3 regions of the Ensifer sp. 4252 genome follow, and region 2 is predicted to be linked to each of the others. Evidence: riboswitches for the same ligand, from Rfam matches in the RefSeq annotation. Region 2 holds a riboswitch; each other region holds the start of a gene.
What was found. Region 2 has a riboswitch for thiamine pyrophosphate ahead of thiC (phosphomethylpyrimidine synthase ThiC). Riboswitches for the same ligand answer to the same signal wherever they lie in the genome.
Positions count from the first base shown of each region.

Region 1: linked by a shared signal. The riboswitch ahead of thiB (thiamine ABC transporter substrate binding subunit) and the one ahead of thiC (phosphomethylpyrimidine synthase ThiC) in region 2 are both predicted to bind thiamine pyrophosphate.
Region 3: linked by a shared signal. The riboswitch ahead of ABIE33_RS33580 (ABC transporter permease) and the one ahead of thiC (phosphomethylpyrimidine synthase ThiC) in region 2 are both predicted to bind thiamine pyrophosphate.

Region 1 is NZ_JBNDIU010000002.1:262,271-269,705, forward strand. It holds gene ABIE33_RS08210 (ABC-F family ATP-binding cassette domain-containing protein) at 1-747, opposite strand, end outside; gene ABIE33_RS08215 (thiamine diphosphokinase) at 751-1,401, opposite strand; gene ABIE33_RS08220 (GNAT family N-acetyltransferase) at 1,498-1,983, opposite strand; TPP riboswitch at 2,124-2,241, shown strand; gene thiB (thiamine ABC transporter substrate binding subunit) at 2,291-3,319, shown strand; gene thiP (thiamine/thiamine pyrophosphate ABC transporter permease ThiP) at 3,351-4,955, shown strand; gene ABIE33_RS08235 (ATP-binding cassette domain-containing protein) at 4,952-5,668, shown strand; gene ABIE33_RS08240 (M48 family metalloprotease) at 5,962-7,435, shown strand, end outside.
Region 2 is NZ_JBNDIU010000008.1:178,686-186,120, reverse strand. It holds gene ABIE33_RS17605 (Zn-dependent hydrolase) at 1-209, shown strand, start outside; gene ABIE33_RS17600 (hypothetical protein) at 432-950, opposite strand; gene thiC (phosphomethylpyrimidine synthase ThiC) at 1,162-2,982, opposite strand; TPP riboswitch at 3,076-3,206, opposite strand; gene ABIE33_RS17590 (sigma-54-dependent transcriptional regulator) at 3,385-4,749, opposite strand; gene ABIE33_RS17585 (sensor histidine kinase) at 4,753-6,621, opposite strand; gene ABIE33_RS17580 (dicarboxylate/amino acid:cation symporter) at 6,851-7,435, shown strand, end outside.
Region 3 is NZ_JBNDIU010000036.1:35,915-43,349, reverse strand. It holds partial or broken gene ABIE33_RS33595 (hypothetical protein) at 156-422, shown strand; gene ABIE33_RS33590 (hypothetical protein) at 369-1,565, opposite strand; gene ABIE33_RS33585 (class I SAM-dependent methyltransferase) at 1,549-2,205, opposite strand; TPP riboswitch at 2,550-2,652, shown strand; gene ABIE33_RS33580 (ABC transporter permease) at 2,794-3,537, shown strand; gene ABIE33_RS33575 (ABC transporter substrate-binding protein) at 3,575-4,519, shown strand; gene ABIE33_RS33570 (hydroxyethylthiazole kinase) at 4,516-5,256, shown strand; gene thiE (thiamine phosphate synthase) at 5,243-5,905, shown strand; gene thiD (bifunctional hydroxymethylpyrimidine kinase/phosphomethylpyrimidine kinase) at 5,902-6,711, shown strand; gene ABIE33_RS33555 (TRAP transporter large permease subunit) at 6,701-7,435, shown strand, end outside.

The DNA.
Region 1 (7,435 bases), on a different contig from region 2:
GCCGAGACGGCGCATGTTGCGCTTGCGCCGGGCGGTAACGCCGTAGCGCAGCCAGTGCTCCTCGCGCTCGATCGCCTTGCCGAGCTTGTGCTGTTCCAGTTCTTCGGCCTCCAGCACCTCGTCGCGCCAGGCCTCGAAATGGCCGAAGCCACGGTCGAGCCGGCGCGACTGGCCACGGTCGAGCCAAACCGTCGCGGTCGATACCTTCTCCAGGAACCGCCGGTCGTGCGAGATCAGCACAAGGGCCGAACGGCTGCGAGTCAGCTCGTCTTCAAGCCATTCGATCGTCGGCAGGTCGAGATGGTTGGTCGGCTCGTCGAGCAGGAGGATATCGGGCTCCGGCGCCATTACCCGCGCAAGCGCGGCGCGTCTCGCCTCGCCGCCGGAAAGGCGCGCCGGGTCTTCTTCGCCGGTCAGACCCAGGTGCTGCAACAGATAGGCGACGCGGTACGGATCATCGCCGGGACCAAGCCCCGCTTCCGCATAGGCCTGCACCGTGTCGTATCCCTCGAAATCCGGTGCCTGGGGCAGGTAGCGAACCGTCGAGGACGGATGGCGGAAGACCTCGCCGGATTGCGCTTCGGCAAGGCCGGCGGCGATCTTCATCAGCGTCGACTTGCCGGAACCGTTGCGCCCGACAAGGCAGATGCGATCCCCCGGCTCCACCTGCAGGTTGGCGCCGGCAAGAAGCGGCGCGCCACCGAAGGTCAGGAAGATATCGTCGAGTTTCAGAATGGGAGGCGCCAAGGCTCAGGCTCCGGAAAGGTCATAGGGGCGAGCGAGAACGATCGCCCGGCCGGTGTCGAGGGAAATGCGAAGGGGACCCTCCGCGACATTGGAAACGGTGCGGGAAGACCCGAACGGCAGCGTGAAATCGGTGAGCGGATAACGCGCATTGACGATCGAGAGGCCGAAGAGATCGGTTAGTCCGAGGATCGAGAATAGGCTGCCCTTCGGCAGATCGATTTCGATCTCGCCTGTAAGCAGCGGATAGGCCTCCTCGTCGCCCGAGGTCATGAACACCGGCAACCCACGCTCGGCCAGCGAAACGGCCTGAAGCAGATGCAGGAAGGCATGGTCGCTGCGGGTGCCGCCAAGCGCGCCGGCAAAGATCAGGGCTTCGGCACCGCGCGAAAGGGCCGCCTCGACAGCGATTTCACCGTCGGTCGCGGCCTTGGCGGCGGGATAGGGCTCGCGCGGGACGCCGGCAAACGCCTCAAGCAACGTCGCCTCGGTCGAATCGAAATCACCGACCCAGACGTCGGGGATCACCGCCAGGGTCCGCGCATGTCGCATGCCGCCATCGGCCGCAACGAAGCGGCTGCCTGCAAGCTGGCGCGCAAGGCGATCGGTGGGGGTGAGTGCACCGCCGAGCAAAATGGTGAAGGTGGATCGGGCCATGGCAAAGCCCATAGCGCAAAGGCACGGGCAAGGAAAAGCAAGAAAACCGAACAAGGCCGCGATCCGGCGATTTTGCGTCACCGTCGCCAGTGATCGTCACTGATCTTCAGGCAAGGGATCCGGAAACAGCATGTCCGCATAGATGCCGGGTGTCGAATCGGGGATCTCGATGGCGCCCACCGTGCGCCGGTAGAATTCTGTCGGGCCGACGCCGCCGATGATCGCGTAACCATAGCCCGCATCGCGCATCGCCTTGAGGCTCTCGCGCAGCAGCGCCTCGCCGATCCCGCGCCCGCGCATGGTCTCGTCGACGCCGGTCGGCCCGAAGAAGCCGAGGGCGGTGACGTCGTGGCAGGCAAAGCCGACGATCCGATCCTGAAACACTGCAATGTGCATGCGGGTCGGCGTCGCGGCGAAGGCAGCCTCCGCCTCGCCCGCCCAGCCGGAGCCGAAGGTCTGCTCGATCCAGGGAACTGCGAGCCGGCGCTCGGGCGCCATCGCGCGGTGGATGCCGATGCCGTCGCTAAGCGGTGATCTCGGTTGTGCCGGCAGGGCATAAAGGCGAACGAGCATATCTGCCATCGGAGGCTCCTTCCGCGTCCGGGTCTTCAAACTCCGCCGACGAATTTACCCCATGCGCTGCCGGGCGGAAATGCGGGGCGGGCGCTTTCGCCGTCCCCAAACTTCGCTTGCCATCAAACCGGCACGGCGGTAAATCTCTACCCGCTCTAACGGGGTGCCTTCCGACCGCATGGCGGCCGAAGGCTGAGAGGCGTTGAACGCCAACCCGCGGAACCTGATCCGGCTCATACCGGCGGAGGGATTAGACGCGATCGGATCGATACGCCCTTTTCCCATGCAACATCATTTTTAGGGAGAGGTGCCTGCCATGTCCAATTCATCGCCACAGAAGGTTCTTAGCCGGCTAGCGCTTGCCGCGACGGCGGGCCTTGTCTTCGCGGCCAATGCGGTTGCTGCCGACAAGTCGCTGACCGTCTATACCTATGAAAGCTTCATCACCGAATGGGGCCCGGGTGCCAAGGTCGCCGAAGCCTTTGAAAAGACCTGCGAATGCAAGGTCACCTATGTCGGCGTTGCCGATGGCGTCGAGCTTTTGACGCGCCTCAAGCTTGAAGGTGCAGCCTCCAAGGCCGACATCGTGCTTGGCCTCGACACCAATCTCGTCGCCGAGGCCAAGGCCACCGGCTTCTTCGCGCCGCACGGCATCGAAGCGGCAAACGTCAAGGTGCCCGGCAACTTCTCCGACGACACCTTCCTTCCCTATGACTACGGCCATTTCGCCGTCGTCTATGACACCCAGACCTTGAAGACGCCGCCGAAGAGCCTCAAGGACCTGGTCGAGGGCGACCCGTCGCAGAAGATCGTCATCGAGGATCCGCGCACCTCGACACCGGGCCTCGGCCTGCTTCTCTGGGTCAAGGCTGTCTACGGCGACGAGGCGGACGCCGCCTGGGCCAAGCTCAAGGACCGGGTGCTGACCGTGACGCCAGGTTGGTCGGAGGCCTACGGCCTCTTCACCAAGGGCGAGGCGCCGATGGTGCTCTCCTACACCACGTCGCCCGCCTACCACATGGTGGCGGAAAACACCGACCGCTACCAGGCGGCCGCCTTCTCGGAAGGTCACTACATCCAGATCGAAGTTGCCGGCATGACCAAGAGCGCCAAGGAACCGGAGCTTGCCAAGCAGTTTCTCGCCTTCATGACCGGTCCGGAGTTCCAGTCGATCATTCCGACCACCAACTGGATGATGCCGGTCGCCGCGACCAAGGAGCCGCTGCCGGAGGCTTTCAGCAAGCTGGTCAATCCGGAAAAGACCTTCCTGCTGCCGTCCGAAGAGGTGGCCGCAAACCGCAAGGCCTGGATCGACGAATGGCTCGCTGCCATGAGCAAGAACTGAGGCGCATTTGTTCGCGCCTGCCGAAAATCGCATCACGATTACCGCCGGGGCATTGGGTCTCGGCGGCATCCTGCTGTTCGTCGGTCTGGCGATTGCAGCCCTTCTCTTCCAGAGCGGAGACTTCGGCAATGGCGTGCTGTTCGATGCCTATATCTGGCGGGTGACGCGCTTCACCCTGCTGCAGGCCAGCCTTTCAACGCTGCTTTCGGTTCTCCTTGCCATCCCGATCGCCCGCGCACTGGCGCGTCGGACAACCTTTCCCGGTCGCGTCTGGGTGCTGCGGCTCATGGCCCTGCCGCTTGGCCTGCCCGTGCTGGTCGGCGCGCTCGGGCTGATCGAGATCTGGGGCCGGCAGGGCGTGCTCAATACGGCCCTTGCGGGGCTCGGGTTGCGGCAGCCCGTCAGCATCTACGGCCTCTTCGGCATCCTGCTTGCCCACGTCTTCTTCAACATGCCGCTAGTCGCACGCCTCTTTCTCGCCGGGCTCGAGCGCATTCCTTCGGAATACTGGAGAACCGCCGCCAATCTCGGCATGCCGCCGGCCGCTCTCTTCCGCTTCGTCGAGTGGCCGGTCCTTCGTGGATTGCTGCCGGGGGCCGCCGGCCTCGTCTTCATGCTCTGCGCCACCAGTTTCACCCTGGTGCTGACGCTCGGCGGCGGGCCTGGCGCCAGCACCATCGAGGTCGCGATCTACCAGGCGCTGCGCTTCGATTTCGACCCGCAGAGGGCAATCGCCCTGTCGGCCCTACAGATCGTCATGACCGGTGCGCTGCTCCTGATCCTGGCCCGTGTCGCGACGAAACCTGAGCAAAGCGTAACCAGCGGTCGAGCCTCGAAGCGATACGATGCGGGCAAAGGCATCGCTCGCCTGTCCGATGCCGGTTGGATCCTATTCGCGCTCATCTTTATCGGCGCGCCGCTGATCGCAGTCGTCGGTTCTGGCCTGCATGCGGATCTGGTGAAGCTTGCCGGCGACCCGACCGTACATCGTGCCCTCATCACCAGCATCGTCATCGCCGTCCTCTCGGCAATCCTTTGCGTCACCATGGCCGCCGCGATGATCCGCGCCGCAAGTACCGTCATAGCGCGTCGCCACGCACCGACCTTGGCCAGGGCCTTTGCCGGCACGGTCACCGCCAGCACGTCGCTGGTGCTCCTGGTGCCGCCCGTCGTGTTGGGCGCGGGATGGTTCCTGCTTCTGCGCCCCTTTGGCGATGTCGCACGGTTCGCCCCAGCCATCGTCGTCGCCATCAATGCACTGATGGCGCTGCCCTTCGTGCACCGGATCCTGGCTCCGGCCATGGCAACCCATGCCGCACGCACCGACCGGCTGACGGCAAGCCTCGGCATCCGCGGCTTCCATCGCCTGCGATGGATCGACTTGCCGCCGCTGAGCAAACCCTTGCTGATGGCGTTCTCCTTCGCCATGGCGCTATCGCTCGGCGACCTCGGCGCCGTGGCACTGTTCGGCTCGCAGGACATGGTCACGCTGCCGTGGCTGCTCTACAGCCGGATGGGCAGTTATCGCACCGCGGATGCAGCCGGTCTGGCGCTCTTCCTCGGCCTCATCTGCCTGATCTTCACCATGCTCGGCACGGCCGGCGACAGGCGCGTGCCGGAAGGACGAAACGCATGAATTCCCAGGCAGCAGTAGAGCTCGTTGGCGTCGACATCCGCTACGACACCACGGCGCTGCACTTCGATTGCGCCATTCAGCCAGGCGGCATCGTCGCGGTTGCCGGGGCCTCCGGGTCGGGAAAGTCGACGCTCTTTCACGTTATCGCTGGTTTCGAGGCACCGGATCGGGGAGAGGTTCGCATTCTCGGCAAGGCGATGTCGGGACAAGCGCCGGCAGAACGACCCGTTTCCATTGTCTTCCAGGACAACAACCTGTTTGCGCATCTCGACGTGGCCACCAATGTCGGCTTCGGCATCAGTCCCTCGCTTCGCCTGTCAGTCGCCGATCGTGCACGGATAGACGACGCCCTTGGCCGCGTCGGCCTCGACGGCTTCGGCAAGCGCCTGCCGCCGACGCTGTCCGGCGGCGAACGCCAGCGTGTGGCGCTGGCGCGCGCCCTGGTGCGACATCGCCCGCTGCTGCTGCTCGACGAGCCTTTTGCCGCTCTTGACCCCGGCATGAGGGCCGGCATGCGGGCACTGCTGCGGGACCTGCACGATCAGGAAAACAACACGATCCTGATGATCACGCACCATCCCGATGACGTGAGGGCGCTCGCCGATAGCGTGCTTTTTCTGGACCAGGGGCGTATCATCGCGCATGACCCGGTCGAACGTTTTCTCGAACGGCGCGACATGGCGGCCATCAACCGCTTTCTCGGCAACGAGTGATGCGACGTGGAATCTTGCCCCGCGTAGCACTTCGCCACAATTTGACCGCCGCGCCATGCGACGCGCGGATTATCCGGCCGGGCGTCACGAATATTCGCGTATCCGTTGCCGTGATACCACGGGGCAACTATTTCTACCGGGGTAAACTAGGCAGGTGGCGCTGAAATCAGATACAGCAAGACCAGGGCTGGAATACTCTTGTCGGATCGGACGTATCCGGCTGAAAAAATAAGACTTTTAACGCTGCCCGGTCCCCATGGTGGGGTGGCGTTGGATGGGAAACGGGCTGAGGCATGGAAAGTCATACAGTCAGAAACGACCGGTTCCCGCCCAAGCGCGGAGGCCTCCGGACACGTGCTGTGGTTGCATTGCTGGCGACGACGCTGCTTTCCGCCTGCCAGTCGGTGATCGAGCAGACCTACGAGCCGACCGTCTCACCGTCCTCCAATCCGCAGATCGTCGACGAAGTCCAGAAGAACGACCCCCGTGCCCAGCTCGGCGCCCGCGAACACCCGCGCATCGTCGCCAGCTACGGCGGGGAGTACAAGGACGCAAAGACGGAGCGGCTGGTCGCCCGCATCACCGGCGCACTGACGGCCGTCTCGGAAAACCCGCAGCAGTCCTACCGCATCACCATTCTCAATTCCCCGGCGATCAACGCCTTTGCGCTGCCCGGCGGCTATCTCTATGTCACCCGCGGTCTGCTGGCGCTTGCCAATGACGCGTCCGAGGTCGCGGCCGTGCTGTCGCATGAAATGGCGCACGTTACGGCCAACCATGGCATCGAGCGCCAGCAACGGGAAGAAGCGGAAGTCATCGCCAGCCGTGTGGTCTCCGAGGTGCTGTCCTCGGATCTCGCCGGCAAGCAGGCGCTGGCGCGCGGCAAGCTGCGGCTGGCCGCCTTCTCCCGCAACCAGGAGCTCCAGGCGGACGTCATCGGCGTGCGCATGCTCGGTGAAGCCGGTTACGACCCGTATGCGGCGGCACGCTTCCTCGATTCCATGGCTGCCTACAGCCGCTTCTCGGCCGTCGATCCGGAAGCCGACCAGAGCCTCGACTTCCTGTCGAGCCACCCGAATGCCCCGCAGCGCGTCGACCTCGCGCGCCGGCACGCGCGCGCGTTTGGCGCCGAGGGCACCAGCGGCGACCGCGGGCGCGACTATTATCTCGCCGGCATCGACGGCCTGCTCTATGGCGACAGCCCGCAGGAAGGCTATGTCCGCGGCCAGACCTTCATGCACGGCCAGCTCGGCATCCGTTTCGACGTGCCTACCGGCTTCCAGATCGACAACAAGGCCGAAGCGGTCCTGGCAACCGGACCTGGCGACGTGGCGGTCCGCTTCGACGGTATCGCCGACACGGCCCGAAAAAGCCTGACGGATTACATCGCCAGCGGCTGGGTGACCGGCCTGCAGCCCGACACCATCCGTCCGATCAGCGTCAACGGTCTTGAAGCCGCAACGGCCCGCGCGTCCGCCGATCGTTGGGATTTCGACGTCACGGTCGTGCGCATCGACAACCGCATCTACCGCTTCCTGACCGCCGTTCCAAAGGGATCGCGCGCGCTGGAGCCGACGGCAAACCAGCTGCGCACATCGTTCCGCAAGATGACGCCAGCCGAAGCGCAGTCGTTGAAGCCGCTGCGCATCCGTGTTGCCGTGGTCAAGCCCGGAGAGACGATCGCCACGCTGTCCGCCCGGATGATGGGAACCGACCGCAAGCTCGATCTGTTCCGACTGATCAACGCCATGCAGATGACCTCGACCA
Region 2 (7,435 bases):
TCAAGAGCCGGCGCATGACTTCGGGCGCCGGCCACGATGCGCAGATGATCGCACGCATCGCGCCGACGGCGATGATCTTCGTGCCGAGCCGCGACGGCATCAGCCACAATCCGCGCGAACACACGGAGGCGGATGATCTGGTTGCCGGGGCGAATGTGCTGCTCGATGTCGTCGAGCGGATTGCTTGCAGCGGCTGGAAAGGCAGTTAGGAATACTCGCGGCGAGAAAGACGATGCTCTGTATCCGTAGCTGCGCCGCCACACCCCGGCAGGTCGTGATCGGGATAGACCTATCTCGAATGTAAAGCTCTGACGCCAGTTGATCTGTTCTCGCGCGTCAGAACCCGTTCCTACCGCACATCCGGAGTCCGGTTTCGAGAAATGGCGCAGGTCCCCCTCCGTTGCGACGAAGTTGACCTGTCTTCAAGGCTCTCATTTCGTGTCAACGGTCTTCTGCCGGGCAGACGATTCAGGCTGGCTCCGTTCGAAGCGCCTTTCCGGCGTTTGGCGGAAAAGGTTAAGGAAATTGCTGCCGCCGTGCCAGACCTTGCCGCTTGGTCCGTAATCCCGTGATTCGCGCAAGGATGAGTGGGGCTCGCTGTGGCTATCGCTGTCGATGACGGCAGCACCTCCGCCGCCTGCGCCGGTACCGCCGGGAACGCCGCCTACGCCGCTGCCGTCACCGGTGCCCCAATCGCCACCACCCCCATCGCCGCCACCCTCTGTGCCGTTGCTTCCGCCGCTCTCGACGTTTTCGCCACCTTGGTCGCTGCCGCCCGCGCCATTTTCACCATTCCCGCCGCCGACATCGGCGTCGTCCGCATGGGCGGCGGAAATCCAGGAAAAACCCGCGGCAAAACTCCCGCTGTCGTCGAGGCGTGGCAAATCTCCAGCGAGTGCCGCAAGGCCGCCTAGCGACAGGGCCGTCAGTCTCAGCAGGCGTGTCCTCAAGTCATTCTCCTCGTAAACGGCGTTTTTTCGTCACCTTGCAAGAGCGCCGCAGAAGACGGCAGCTTGGCGTGAATGACGGGTCCGCCGGTGGCGACTTTTGCGTGAGCCTTGCATATCGTTCAACCGGTAAGGGGGCAAGCTATTCCCCCGGGCCCAGCATCCGCCTTGCCGTCGGAAGGACTGTGAGGCGTCCCTCCCGACGTGTTGCGCTTTAACTCTTAGCTTCGACCTCAGCGACCGGCAAATAGAGATCGCCGCCCTCGCGGTATTTCGCGGCCATTGCTTCCAGCCCTTCCTTCTGCGCCTCGGCGCGGATGTCGTGTGAGATCCGCATCGAGCAGAATTTCGGGCCGCACATCGAGCAGAAATGCGCGACCTTGTGCGCTTCCTTCGGCAGGGTTTCGTCGTGGAAGTTGCGGGCCGTCTCCGGGTCGAGGGAGAGGTTGAACTGGTCCTCCCAGCGGAACTCGAAGCGGGCGCGTGACAGCGCGTCGTCGCGCACCTGTGCGGCCGGGTGGCCCTTGGCAAGATCGGCGGCGTGGGCGGCGATCTTGTAGGTGATGACGCCGGTCTTGACGTCGTTGCGGTCGGGCAGGCCCAGATGCTCCTTCGGCGTGACGTAGCAGAGCATGGCGGTGCCGAACCAGCCGATCATCGCAGCGCCGATGCCCGAGGTGATGTGGTCGTAGCCGGGCGCGATGTCGGTCGTCAGCGGACCGAGCGTATAGAACGGCGCCTCGCCACACACAGTGAGCTGCTTGTCCATGTTTTCCTTGATCTTGTGCATCGGCACGTGGCCGGGACCCTCGATCATCACCTGGCAATCCCTGGCCCAGGCGATCTTCGTCAACTCGCCCAGCGTTTCCAGTTCGGCAAATTGCGCGGCGTCGTTGGCGTCGGCGATCGAGCCGGGGCGCAGGCCGTCGCCGAGCGAGAACGAGACGTCATAGGCGCGGCAGATGTCGCAGATCTCTTCGAAGTGCTCGTAGAGGAAGCTCTCCCGGTGATGGTGCAGACACCACTTGGCCATGATCGAGCCGCCGCGCGAGACGATGCCCGTGACCCGATTGACCGTCAGCGGGATATAATGCAGCCGGACGCCGGCATGGATGGTGAAGTAATCGACACCCTGTTCCGCCTGCTCGATAAGCGTGTCGCGATAGACCTCCCAGGTCAGATCCTCGGCGATGCCATTGACCTTTTCCAGCGCCTGGTAGAGCGGCACGGTGCCGATCGGCACGGGCGAGTTGCGGATGATCCATTCGCGGATGTTGTGGATGTTGCGTCCGGTCGAAAGGTCCATCACCGTATCGGCGCCCCAGCGCGTCGCCCAGACCATTTTCTCCACTTCCTCCGCCATCGAGGAGGTGACGGCCGAGTTGCCGATGTTGGCATTGATCTTCACCAGGAAGTTCCGGCCGATGATCATCGGCTCGGACTCCGGGTGGTTGATGTTGGCGGGCAGCACGGCGCGACCGCTGGCAATCTCCTGGCGAACGAATTCGGGCGTGACGTGATCGGGAATATGGGCGCCGAAGCTTTCGCCGTCACGCGGCGTGGCACGCGCGGCGTCGCGGCCGAGGTTTTCGCGGATGGCGACGAACTCCATCTCGGGGGTGATGATGCCGGCTCGCGCATAGGCAAGCTGCGTCACCGCGCGCCGACCGGTTGCGCGGAGCGGCGCGTGACGGAAGGGAAAGGTCGGCGTCAGCCGGTCGCCGGAGGCAAAGCCGTTGTCTTCCGGACGAACGCTGCGTCCGTCATAGGCTTCGACATCGCCGCGCGCGATGATCCAGTTTCGGCGCGGCCGTGGTAACCCGTCCTCGATGCGAATGTTCGCGTCTTCGACGGTATAGGGCCCGGAGGCATCGTAGACGGTGACCGGCGGCTCGCCCGACGTTGGATGCAGGGCGATTTCGCGCATGGGCACGCGGATATCAGGGTGGATCGTGCCTGGTTTGTAGACCTTCTTCGAGGCGGGAAGCGGGCCTTTGGTGACCGAGAGGTCTGCGGGTTTGGTGGCAATATTCATGGTGAGGCTCCAAGTTTGCGGTTGGAGACCCAGTTCTGAAGCCGGAAGGAAAAGACATGTTCGCCCAAACTCCGCGCGAATGACGGATTCCTGGCGTCGATGTCTGCACCGTCCCTACGCCAGTATGAACTGGATCAGGTTCAACGGGTCACTGCGCCTCGGTCGGCAAGCCGATCCGACCAGCAGTATCTCAGCCCCTTGACGGGACCCCCCTGGTGAATGCTGAGAGATAGCCATCGATCCCGATGCGCCGTCAAGCGCTAATCCGAAGGTTGCGCAATCGGCCTGTTGACCGTCCGCTAGAGCGTTTCCGGATGAGACGGAGCGGCAGAAACGGTCTATCGTGTTGTTTTTTACGCATTTCCTGACGGGAAATCGCCTCGCACTGTTCCTGGAAATGGTCTAGCGACCGGGCTTTTCGGATGCCGGGCGATCGGCATAATCCGCACGGTTGATGCCGTGCCGCTGCAGCTTGTCATAGAAGGTCTTGCGCGGAATGCCGAGCGCCTCGATCGTCGCCTTGACGTCGCCGTGCTGCGCCCGCAGTGCTTCTTTCAGAATTTCCGCCTCGTAGCGCTCGAGCCGTTCGGGCAGGGCCGCGCCGGTTGGCGCAGCGGCGGCGGCGGGTTGCCCGAGCGAGCCTTCGACGCCAAGGGCGACGCGCTCGGCGAAATGCGAGAGTTCGCGCACATTGCCCGGCCAGGAATGGGACATCAGATAGTGGTGCACCGCCGGCGAAACATCCGGCACGTCGCGCTTGAAACGCTCGGCCGCCCGCGTCAGGAAATGCGAAAAGAGCAGCGGGATATCGTCGCGGCGCTCGCGCAGCGGCGGGATCGAAAGCGTGACGACGTTCAGGCGGAAATAGAGATCCTCGCGGAAGTCGCCTCGCTGGGCGGGGTCGCCGAGGTCGATCTTGGCGGCCGCGATCACGCGGATATCGACCGGGCGCACGACATTGGTGCCGAGCGGCGTGATCTCGCGGGCTTCGAGCACACGCAGCATCTTGACCTGTGTGGCTGGTGGCATCGCTTCGATTTCGTCGAGGAAAAGCGTACCGCCGCTTGCATGTTCGACACGGCCGATGCGCTTCTTCAAGGCGCCGGTGAAGGCGCCGGGCTCGTGGCCGAAAAGCTCGCTTTCGATCACTGTTTCCGGCAGCGCGCCGCAGTTGAGCGCCACGAAGTTGCCATTGCGGCGGCGGCTCCAATTGTGGAGCAAAGTCGCCACCACCTCCTTGCCGCTGCCGGTCTCGCCGGCAACCAGCACATCCACGTCGGTGTCGGCGATATGCCGCAAGGTCTGGCGCAGTCGTTCCATGACCGGTGTCTGGCCGATCAGCGGCAGGCTTTCGCCGGCGACATCAGCTGCGCGTTTCAGCACACGGTTTTCCATCACCAGTCGGCGTTTTTCCAGCGCGCGGCGCGCGCTCTGCACCAGACGGTCGGCGGCAAAGGGTTTGGGGATGAAGTCGTAGACGCCGTCCTGCATGGCTTGAACGGCCATCGGGATGTCGCCGTGGCCGGTTACCAGAATGACGGGCAAGTCAGTGTCGAAAGCGGCGATCCGGCGAAACAGCGCCAGGCCGTCGATCCCCGGCATGCGGATATCGCTGATGACGATGCCGTTAAAGTCGGCCCCAAGGATCGCGAGGGCTTCGGCCGCGCCGGGAAACGCGGAGACAGTCAGACCGGCAAGCTCCAGCGTCTGCTTCATAGCCTTCCTGAGATCGTTGTCGTCGTCGACGAGGCATACGGATTGCTGCATCGCTCAGGCCCTCTTCAGGCGGACGGTGAAGACGGTGCCTTCTGGGCTGGTCCTGACCTCGATGTCGCCGCCGTAGTCGACGACGATCTCCTTGGAGATGGCAAGGCCGAGACCGAGACCCTGATCCTTGGAGGTGTTGAACGGGGTGAACAGGTCCTCGAGAATATCGGGCCTTATGCCCGGACCATTGTCGGCGACGATCAGGAGAACACTGTCGGACGGGCCTGTCTCGCACCGCACAAGGATTTCGGCCTCTGTCCGGTCGCCGAGTGCTTCCAGGGCATTCTGCAACAGGTTGATCAGCACCTGTTCCAGGCGGATGCGGTTGCCGAGCACGCTGAGCCCGTTATCAGGCAGATCGATGACGATCGCGTCCATGCGGCCGGCAAAGCGGCTGCGCAACAGCATTCGTGCGCCTTCGATCACCTCGCGCATCGCCGTCGGCTCGGCGGTGAAACGGCCCTTGCGCGCAAAGCTGCGCAACTCGTCGGTGATGGTGCCGACGCGCTCGGTCAGCGCGGCGATGCTTTCGAGGTTTTCGACCGCGGTTTCCTGCTGGCCGCGGTTGAGGAAGGTGCGTGCATTGTCGGCATAGGCGCGGATGGTTGCGACCGGCTGATTGATCTCGTGGGCGACGCCGGCTGCCACCTGGCCAAGGATTGCCAGCCGGTTGGCCTGGACCAGTTCCTGCTGCACCGCCTGCAGCCTTTCGCCCGTGCGCCTGTGGTCGGCGATCTCGGTTTCGAGGTGATCGCGGGCAAGGCTCAGGTCCTGCGTGCGCTCGGCAACGCGGCGTTCTAACTCATCGCGCGCGGCGCGCTCGTTTGCCGCGACCAGCGTTAGCGCCTGGCGCCGGCGAAGGAAGAGTGCGGCAAGCGCCAGCAGCGGCACGATGACGGCAAGCGCCAACAACCTTGCCTCGCGGCTCGCGGCGCCAAGGGCTGCGTCAAGCGGCGCCAACTGCTCCAGTCGCCAGCTGGTCGAGGGAACCATGGTCTCGACCCTGAGATATTGTTTCTCGCTGCTGCCGGGAAGAAGTGCTGTCAGCATGCTCGACCCGTCGGTTGTCGGTTCGATCCGGCGGAACGGCAGGGGTAGCAGCGAGGCATCGCCGAACTGCAGGCTGTCGCGGATGGCGGCGAGACGATCCCCGGGGATGTTGCGCGTCGTCATGAACCGCCAGGATGGGAAGCTGGTGATCAGCACGATGCCGCGCCGATCAGTGACATAAACCGGTTTGCCGGAAGCAAGCCAATCGGCCTCGACGCCGTCGAATTCAAGTTTTGCGACCACGACGCCGATAGGGCCGCCAGGCCCGTCGACGCGTCTGGAAATATAGAGGCCCGGGCGTTTGCTGACGGTGCCCATGGCGAAATGCTCGGCCTTGCCGTCGCGCATCGCCATCCGGAAATATTCGCGAAAAGCGTAGTCGTTGCCGACGAAGCTCGTCGGCTCGCGCCAGTTGCTGGCCGCAATCGCCACGCCGTCGAGGCCGATCGCGTAGATCACCGCTGCATCCGTATTGGCGGCCAGCGCCTCAAGCTTTTGGTCGAGCCTCTGCAACGGCTGATCGCCACCTTTTTCTAGGGCGGCCTTCACCTCGACGTCATCGGCCAGAACCAGGGGTAGCGCACGCTGGCGCTCCAGCACCGCTCTCAGCAGCGACGCCTTGAGATTGGCATCGATGCGGCTTTGGATGTCGACGGTTTCGAGCGCCTTCCTTCGCCCATATTCGCCGGCGACAAAGAGCCCCGCTGCCAGCAGAACCAGCGCGACCACGGCAAAAATCAACCAGGCACGGCGCATGTGCCGATCAAGATCGGCTGGTTTTATGGTGAGCGAGGTGGGTATGGACATGCCGGAATTGTGCATTAATCCGCTCAGATTTCCAGATCATCTGTGCGGATATCCGCTCAAATATTCGTGTAACTGATCCGGGTTCCAATAAAATGTGGCGATATTTCAATGGTCTAATCGGTCGCGCTGCGATCTGGCACGCCCATTGCAAATGACATCCTCATGACAGCCCGAGCTGTCGCGCTTCGGAAATAGGGCCCGGGAGGCCCGGCATGACGCCGGACTGGGCCAAGTGGAGGATATCATGATTATCGACCAATCCGCGGAACCGCGCGGCAAGACACCTTTCTATCGCCATCTCTACGTCCAGGTTCTGGCGGCGATCGCCGCGGGCATCCTGCTCGGACATTTTTACCCGGAGATCGGCACGCAGCTGAAGCCGCTCGGCGATGCTTTCATCCGCTTGGTGAAAATGATCATCGCGCCGGTGATCTTCCTGACGGTCGCCACCGGCATTGCCGGCATGACCGACCTCGCCAAGGTCGGGCGGGTCGCCGGCAAGGCGATGATCTACTTCCTGACCTTCTCGACGCTCGCGCTCATCATCGGCCTGGTCGTCGCCAATGTGGTGCAGCCGGGCGCCGGCATGCACATCGATCCCGCGTCGCTCGACGTCAAAGCGGTCACTTCCTACGCCGAAAAGGCACATGAGCAGTCGATCACTGGCTTCCTCATGAACATCATCCCGACCACGCTTGTCGGTGCATTCGCCGAGGGCGATATCCTGCAGGTGCTGTTCATCTCCGTCCTGTTCGGTCTTTCACTCGCCATGGTCGGCAAGAAGGCGGAGCCCGTCGTCGACTTCCTGCATGCGCTGACGCTGCCGATC
Region 3 (7,435 bases), on a different contig from region 2:
CAGGACGAAACTAACGATTTTTGTACCTGTCCGCAACGCCGCTGGCCCCCGGATTAGGTGCGCCACATAGTCTGCACGTTCTTACAACACACAGGCAATTTCCATCGGCAAGCGCTCCAAATACGAGTGGGGTGGCCATGAGTGCTTCATGTTTCGGCTATGCGGGTGACAAGCTGAAAACGCGATTGCGGAAAATCGGCAGCTGGACGCTCGAAATCATCAGGCGTTCCGACAAGGCTATGAGTTTCGAAATCCTGCCGCGTAGTTGGTCTTGGAGCGGACCTACGCGTGGCTGGGGCGATGCAGAAGACTGGCCAAGAACTTAGAAATCCATCGTCTCAGCACAGGCGTGGATCACGAGTCAGGCTCTAGTAAAAGTATGCCCTTCTGCCTTCTCTTCTTCCGTATCGCACGAAATGGCGTAGCGCATTCATTCCAGTTTTGTGAACATCCAAATTTCTACTTAAATAGATATCGCTATTGAAGCCAATTCCGCTCAATCGCTTCATCTCCTTCCGCTCCGCGAGTTTGGATAATATTGGGAGCCTATTGTCTAATAGGATCTGAGTCAAAACGGTGGGCGTGCAAATCTTCTCATCGAGAATCGACCCGAGATGGTCTTTCTCGTCAGTTACTTCACGCAGTCGTTTCTCCAGATTTGCATTATAGGAAAGCATGCCACTGTAGGCAGCTAGTACACGGCTGTTCTCAGCTATAATTACTTGCGCTTCCCGTTTCTGCTGATCCAGTTGCGCATGAAGTCCTTCCCTGTCGGCTATGTTAAGCTCAATTTCGTGCTGGGCGCTTGCCAATGCGATAGTAAGTCTATCCCGTTCAGTATGAAGGTCGTCGATTTCGGTGCGTAAGTCATTGCAATTATTTAATAGATGTAGGGCCTCTTCTGCGAGGCGTTCGTTATTGCCAACGAGATTCCTATTCTCCTCTTGGAGAGTCACCCTTTCATCTAGCAGCGCTAGTGTAAGGCCACCCCTTGTAGCTATGACGGGACGGTAATTATGGAGAACAACCCTGTACTCGCCATCAGCCTTCGACCGCTTCTGCTTCCATTCGTCACCATATAGAAACCTACAGCATTCCTCTGGGTTTGCAGGCAACATTACCTCCACCCCAAAATAGATACGAGCCGTTAGGGGGAACACTGCGCTTTTATCGACCCGTAGGTGCATCGTTTCATCTTCCGGCATCCCCGGGAAATTCCACCTATCTAGTATGTAAGGCCACTCCTGTTTGTCTTCGTACAGATAGAAGTCGACAAAGGTGACGACGCCGTCAATCTCTCGACGCCCCTGAAGGAAGTACTGAGTAGTATTCGGATACACGTTTTCATCAAGTTCGAAACCAAGATCGCGGATTCGTGCTATAATTTCGTCTCTATGCTTCATGTCGACATAGAAATCGACATCATCATCATGGCTGAGGATATCGTTTTCGCGAGTGAGGCCCAGAAGCGTACCGAAGAAGGGAAACGCATTGAGATGCTTTACGACGCTATAAACCCGCAGGAAATTTTCTCTGTTGTGTTCCTGATCAACTGTCAATAGCATCTGTAACGTTTCCAGAAAGAATCATGCGAGCAACTATAGGGTCTTCGCCGTTATAGGGCGCGAGGCCGTTCCCAATCTCTAAGTATACTTGGCTCATGCCGTGGCGTCGACATTTCTCTAGAACTATACTCGGAGAAATAAACCGTCGAAAATGCTCTTTCTCGACTTTGACCAACTTCTCGTCGTCGGTTGTCCGAAACTCCATACATAACAATGCACCCTTGTGCAGGAATTCGCTGGCGGTTGCCAGTAAGCAATCCTCGACGTCTTCCGTTACCGCGTGTAGGAAGAATCTTGAGTAGATAATGCTATCAGCGACGACCAAGTCATTAAAAAGCATCGTGTTTGTCAACGAGCCATCGGTGATACTACCGACAAGAAATCGACAATTTTCATCTTCGCCAGCCAGTCGGGACCTGCACACCTCGATAGCGGCGACACTAGCGTCTATGCCAATAACTGAACGCCCTTGCGCAGCGAAGAAAACAGAATCCCTACCATCTCCACACCCTAAGTCGATAATGTAACGTCTTTCGGGATACGAATCTGCTATAAATGTCGCGAACGAACTAGGATCTTTCTTTTGTTTAGAGTGCAGATAGTAGTAATTCCAGTACTCGTTGATTTCTGCAGTTCCCAATTTTATTCCAACCCATTAGTGTGTGCGCTGTGCGCCTACCATTTAGCATTGTTTGGTTAGTCTCATCGCCTTCGAAAAGCTCTAGTGGCTTTCAATGAAAGTCACTCTGTAACCTTATGACATTAGAGTTCACATCGGGTCGGCAAGTTTTCCCAACTTTATTTTCCCATTGTCTGTTGGAAGCAGTCAAGGCATCTCGGGGCAGACTAGTGAGTATTCGCTAGTCGCTCTCCAGCAGAGGGCGGGTCAAATGATCAGGGAGAGGAATCTGACGCTGAATTGCGTCGTTTCTGACGCGTTCAGGTGTGATGATATTGACAACCATTGTTCTATGGTTAGTTTTCTCTCATTCCGAGGGGAGCACTTGACAGTGCTGAGATGGCGGTGAGCCGGACCCTTGAACCTGATCCGGGTCATGCCGGCGTAGGAACGGGAAAAGAGCCGCTTTCGGCAATCTAATCGCGTCTTCGCTTTCACCTGGGTCTCCTTGATGTTTTGTCTGGAGATCGATCGATGCTGTCGTTTGCCAAGTTGTCGCCAGATGGCGGGTTCGCATTTTGTCTGGGTTGCTGCGTCGGTTGACCGGCTATGGGCCTGCCGTTCACATTTGTGCGTAGCCTAGTTGTGTTGGCTGTCCTCTGGCAGGCGGCGGTGTTTGTTTTTGCGCTGCCCCGCTATCTGTTACCGACGCCGATCGAGGTGCTGGCCGTGTTTGCGCGACAGCCTGCATTTCTGCTTGAGCAGAGCCTTGTGACGATTGCCGAAATGCTGGCCGGTCTCGCGGTTGGTACGGCGTTCGGCGTGGCAACGGCTATCGGACTTGCGGCTTTTCCGCGGCTCGGAAAGCTTGTCTGGCCCTTCGTACTCGTCCTTCAAGCCTTTCCCGTCTTCGTCATCGCGCCATTGCTGGTGCTGTGGTTCGGCTTCGGCATGGTCTCGAAGATCGTGATGGCGGCGATCATCATCTTCTTTCCTGTTGTGTCTGCGTTCTCGGACGGTCTACGCCGTACCGATACGCAGATCCTTGATGCCGTTGCGCTGACCAAGGCGAGCCACTGGCAGGCCCTGCGGCTTGTGCGATTGCCGCTGGCGTTGCCGGGGCTGGTGACTGGCCTGCGCGTTGCGGCTCCTTTGGCGCCGCTCGGCGCGGTCGTCGGCGAATGGGTCGGCGCTTCGGCCGGCCTCGGCTTCGTCATCGTCCAGGCGAATGCCCGCATGCAGACCGATGTCGTCTTTGCTGCGATGGCCATTCTTGCGGTGCTTGCCGTCGCCCTCAGGCTTCTCGTCGATGAGGCAACCCGTCCACTCGCGCACTGGGCCCGAGAAACCTGAATTTCTGCAATCAATTGGGAGAGTTCATAACATCATGATCCGCAAATCTTTGCTTTCCGCCGGCCTCGCGCTCGGCGTCGTCCTTTCAGCCGGCTCCGCAATAGCCGGAGAAAAACTGACGGTGATGCTTGAGTGGTTCGTCAATCCCGACCACGCCCCGATCGTCGTCGCCAAGGAGCTCGGCCTGTTCGAAAAGGCAGGGCTCGATGTCGAACTCGTACCACCGGCTGACCCTTCGAGTGTGCCGCGTCTGGTCGCAGCTGGGCAGGCGGATATCGGCGTGCATTATCAGCCGAACCTCTATCTTGACCATGCCGCGGGCCTCCCTCTGGTTCGCATTGGCACTCTGGTCGAGACGCCGCTCAACACCGTCACCGTGCTTGGCGACGGTCCGATCCGCAGCCTTGCCGATCTGAAGGGCAAGAAGGTCGGCTTTTCCGTCTCCGGTTTCGAGGATGCGATGCTCGGCCGAATGCTTGCCTCGGCCGGTCTCAAGAAGGAAGACGTCGAACTGATCAACGTCAACTTCGCGCTGTCGCCGTCGCTGATTGCCGGCAAGGTCGATGCAACAATCGGCGGTTTCAGGAATTTCGAGCTGACACAGATGCGTATCGAGGGGCATGAAGGCCGGTCCTTCTTCCCCGAAGAGCATGGCGTTCCTGTCTATGACGAGCTCATCTTCGTCTCCGACCGAGCGAAGGTTTCCGACAAGCGCTTACAGCCCTTCCTGGCGGCGGCGGAGCAGGGGGCGATTTTCCTCACCAATCATCCGGATGAAGCCTGGAAGCTGTTCGTCAGGGCCTATCCGAACCTGGATGACGAACTTAACCGCAGCGCATTTACGGACACGCTGCCGCGCTTCGCCAAAAGGCCGGCGGCGCTTGACCGTGGCCGATACGAGCGGTTTGGCGCTTTTCTCGCCGAAAGTGGCTTGATCGATAAGGCACCTGCTGTCGACGATATCGCGGTGGAAATCCGATGACCGGTACATCGAGTCTCGTCGAAAATGCTGCTGCATCGCTGGCGCTTGTGCGGGAGCAGCGGCCGCGGGTGCATTGCCTGATGAACACGGTGGTGCAGAAGTTTGTAGCCGATGGGTTAGCAGCGTTGGGTGCGATCCCCTCGATGACATCGGCATCGGAGGAGGTCGAGGCATTTGCCCGCCGCGCCGATGCGCTCGTCGTCAACCTCGGTACGCTTGATGAAGAGCGCCGCACGGCAATCCGTCTGGCAACCGCCGCTGCGCGCGATGCGGACAAGCCTTGGATCGTCGATCCCGTACATTGCGACTATTCGCCGTCGCGGCTTGCCTTCGCCCGCGAACTCATCGCATCCGGACCTTCCGTTGTTCGTGGCAATGCAAGCGAGATGGAGCTTATCGGGGGGGCCAATGGTGTCTTGAAGATCAAGACCGGGCCGGTCGATGAACTCACGCTGGATCGACATAGGATCCGGGTTGAGAACGGCCACCCCCATATGGCGCAAGTCACGGGAACCGGGTGCCTCTCCGGCGCCTTGATCGCGGCTTTCATGGCCGTCGAGCCGGATCGCTTGACGGCAGCCACGGGTGCGCTTTTGACGAGCGGCATCGCCGCCGAAATCGCCGCGCAAAGCTCGAATGGGCCCGGGACGTTCGAGGCCGCCTTCCGCGATGCGCTCGCAGCGCTCCGCCCCGACGACATCATTGCCAATGCCAGGATTTCCTATGCCGAAGGTTAATTATCGCCTCAATGCCCTCGTCGACGCACGTCTTGGAGACGGGGACCATTTGGCTGGTCTCGCGCGTGTCGCCGCGCTGAATGGTGCGACGTTGATCCAGTACCGCGACAAGACCAACGCGACGCGGACGATGATCGAACAGGCGCGGGCGATCGGCGCTGCCCTTGCCGACACCGGCGTACCCTTCGTCGTCAACGATCGCGTCGACGTGGCGCTCGCAGCGGGCGCCAATGGCGTGCATCTCGGTCGGGACGATATGGATGCGGCAATGGCGCGATCGATCATGGGCGATACCGCGATCATCGGTCTGACGGTCAAGAACGAAGCGGACGCAGAGGCGGCGATCGCCTCGCCGATCGACTATGCTTGCATCGGCGGGGTTTATGAGACGCTGTCGAAGCACAACCCCGATCCGCCGGTTGGCCTCTTAGGGTTCGCCAGGCTTCGTGCTGCGCTTCTGGCGGCCAAGCCGGACCTGCCGGTTGGCGCTATTGCCGGCATCAATGCGCCGCGGGTCGCGGAGGTTGTTGCCGCCGGAGCCGATGGTGTTGCGGTGATCTCAACGATCTTCGCTGCTTCAGATCCAGCAGTGGCCACACGCGAATTGCGCGCTTGTGTCGATGGGGCCCTGAAGGAGGCTGCGCGATGACCGCAATTGCTGTCACCATTGCGGGCTCCGATTCCGGTGGCGGGGCGGGCATTCAGGCGGATCTCAAGACCTTTTCCGCGCTCGGCGTTTACGGCGCGAGCGTCATCACCGCGATCACGGCGCAGAACACCAGAGGTGTAGTGGCGGTCGAGGATATCTCGCCGACAATTGTCGACGCGCAGATCGATGCGGTGTTTTCGGACCTCGCCGTTGGCGCCGTGAAGATCGGCATGGTGTCTCGCGAGGCGACGATCGCGATCATCGCCGAGGGGCTTCGCCGATACGGCAAAATGGCGATCCTCGATCCTGTAATGGTCGCCACATCCGGTGACCCGCTGTTGCGGCCGGATGCAATTGCGGCGCTAAGGGAGCAGTTGCTGCCGCTGGCGCTGATAGCCACGCCCAACCTGCCGGAGGCGGCATTGCTGACCGGCCGTGCAATCGCGATGCATGAGGCAGAGATGGCGCATCAGGCCGAGATCATTCTGAAGGCCGGCGCTCGTTCGGTGTTGATCAAGGGCGGACATGGGCGCGGCCCCGAGTCTACGGATGTCTTCTTCGACGGGGGGGAGCCCGTTCGGCTGATGGCGTCGCGCATCGAAACCACGAATGACCACGGCACGGGCTGCACGCTGTCGGCGGCGATTGCTGCCGGGCTCGCGCGTGGGCTGCCTCTTGTGGATGCAGTTGTAGCCGCCAAGGACTATCTGCATGCCGCCATCGTCGCCGCTGGCGATCTCAACGTCGGGCAGGGCCGGGGCCCGGTCCATCACTTCCATCGCTGGTGGCGACCCGATGCTCGCTAGCGTCGCCCAAGCGTTATCGCTGCGGCTGGAGCGGACGCTCGAGCTTGGCGGGGCGCTTCTGCTTGCGCTCCTGCTCGCCACCGTCACACTCTCGGTTGTTCTGCGATATGTGGCGGCAAGCGGTTTCGTTGGTGCAGAGGAAGCCGCAAGTTGGTTGCTTGTGGCACTTGTCTCAATCGGCTTGCCGCTGGCCTCGACCGCTAGCGGATTGCGGATCGATCTGTTCGAGCGAGGACCGGCGTCGGGTCAAGCACTAGCCGCGCGCGGTTTGTCGCAGAGCGTCGGTCGTCGCAACGGCAAAACATCGCTTTGGACGAGGCGTTGCGCACCTCGGGACCTGCGCGCATTGTTTTCCGGCGCCATCACCCTGCTTGCCTGCATCGTGGTGATCTCCGGCAGCGGCAAGGCGGCACTGGATCTTGGTGGCGTGTCGCCGTCACTCGGTCTCTCAGAAGGGTTGCGTCCGGCCATGCTGAGCGCCGGGGGCATGTTGGCGATCGTTGCGATTCTGCTCCGCCACCTGGCGGAAAGCCGGCTTGTCGCGTTCGTGTTGATGCTTTCGGTTGCCGTCGGATTGCATTGGGCGGCCGGCGTCGCGCCGACCCTGGGCTTAGCATCGCCCAGCGTCATGCTTTGCTGTCTTGCACTTGCGGCAATTCTTGGCGGAACGCCGCTACCCCATGCCTTCATCGCTGCAGCCTATGTTACCGTTGCCTTCGGTGCG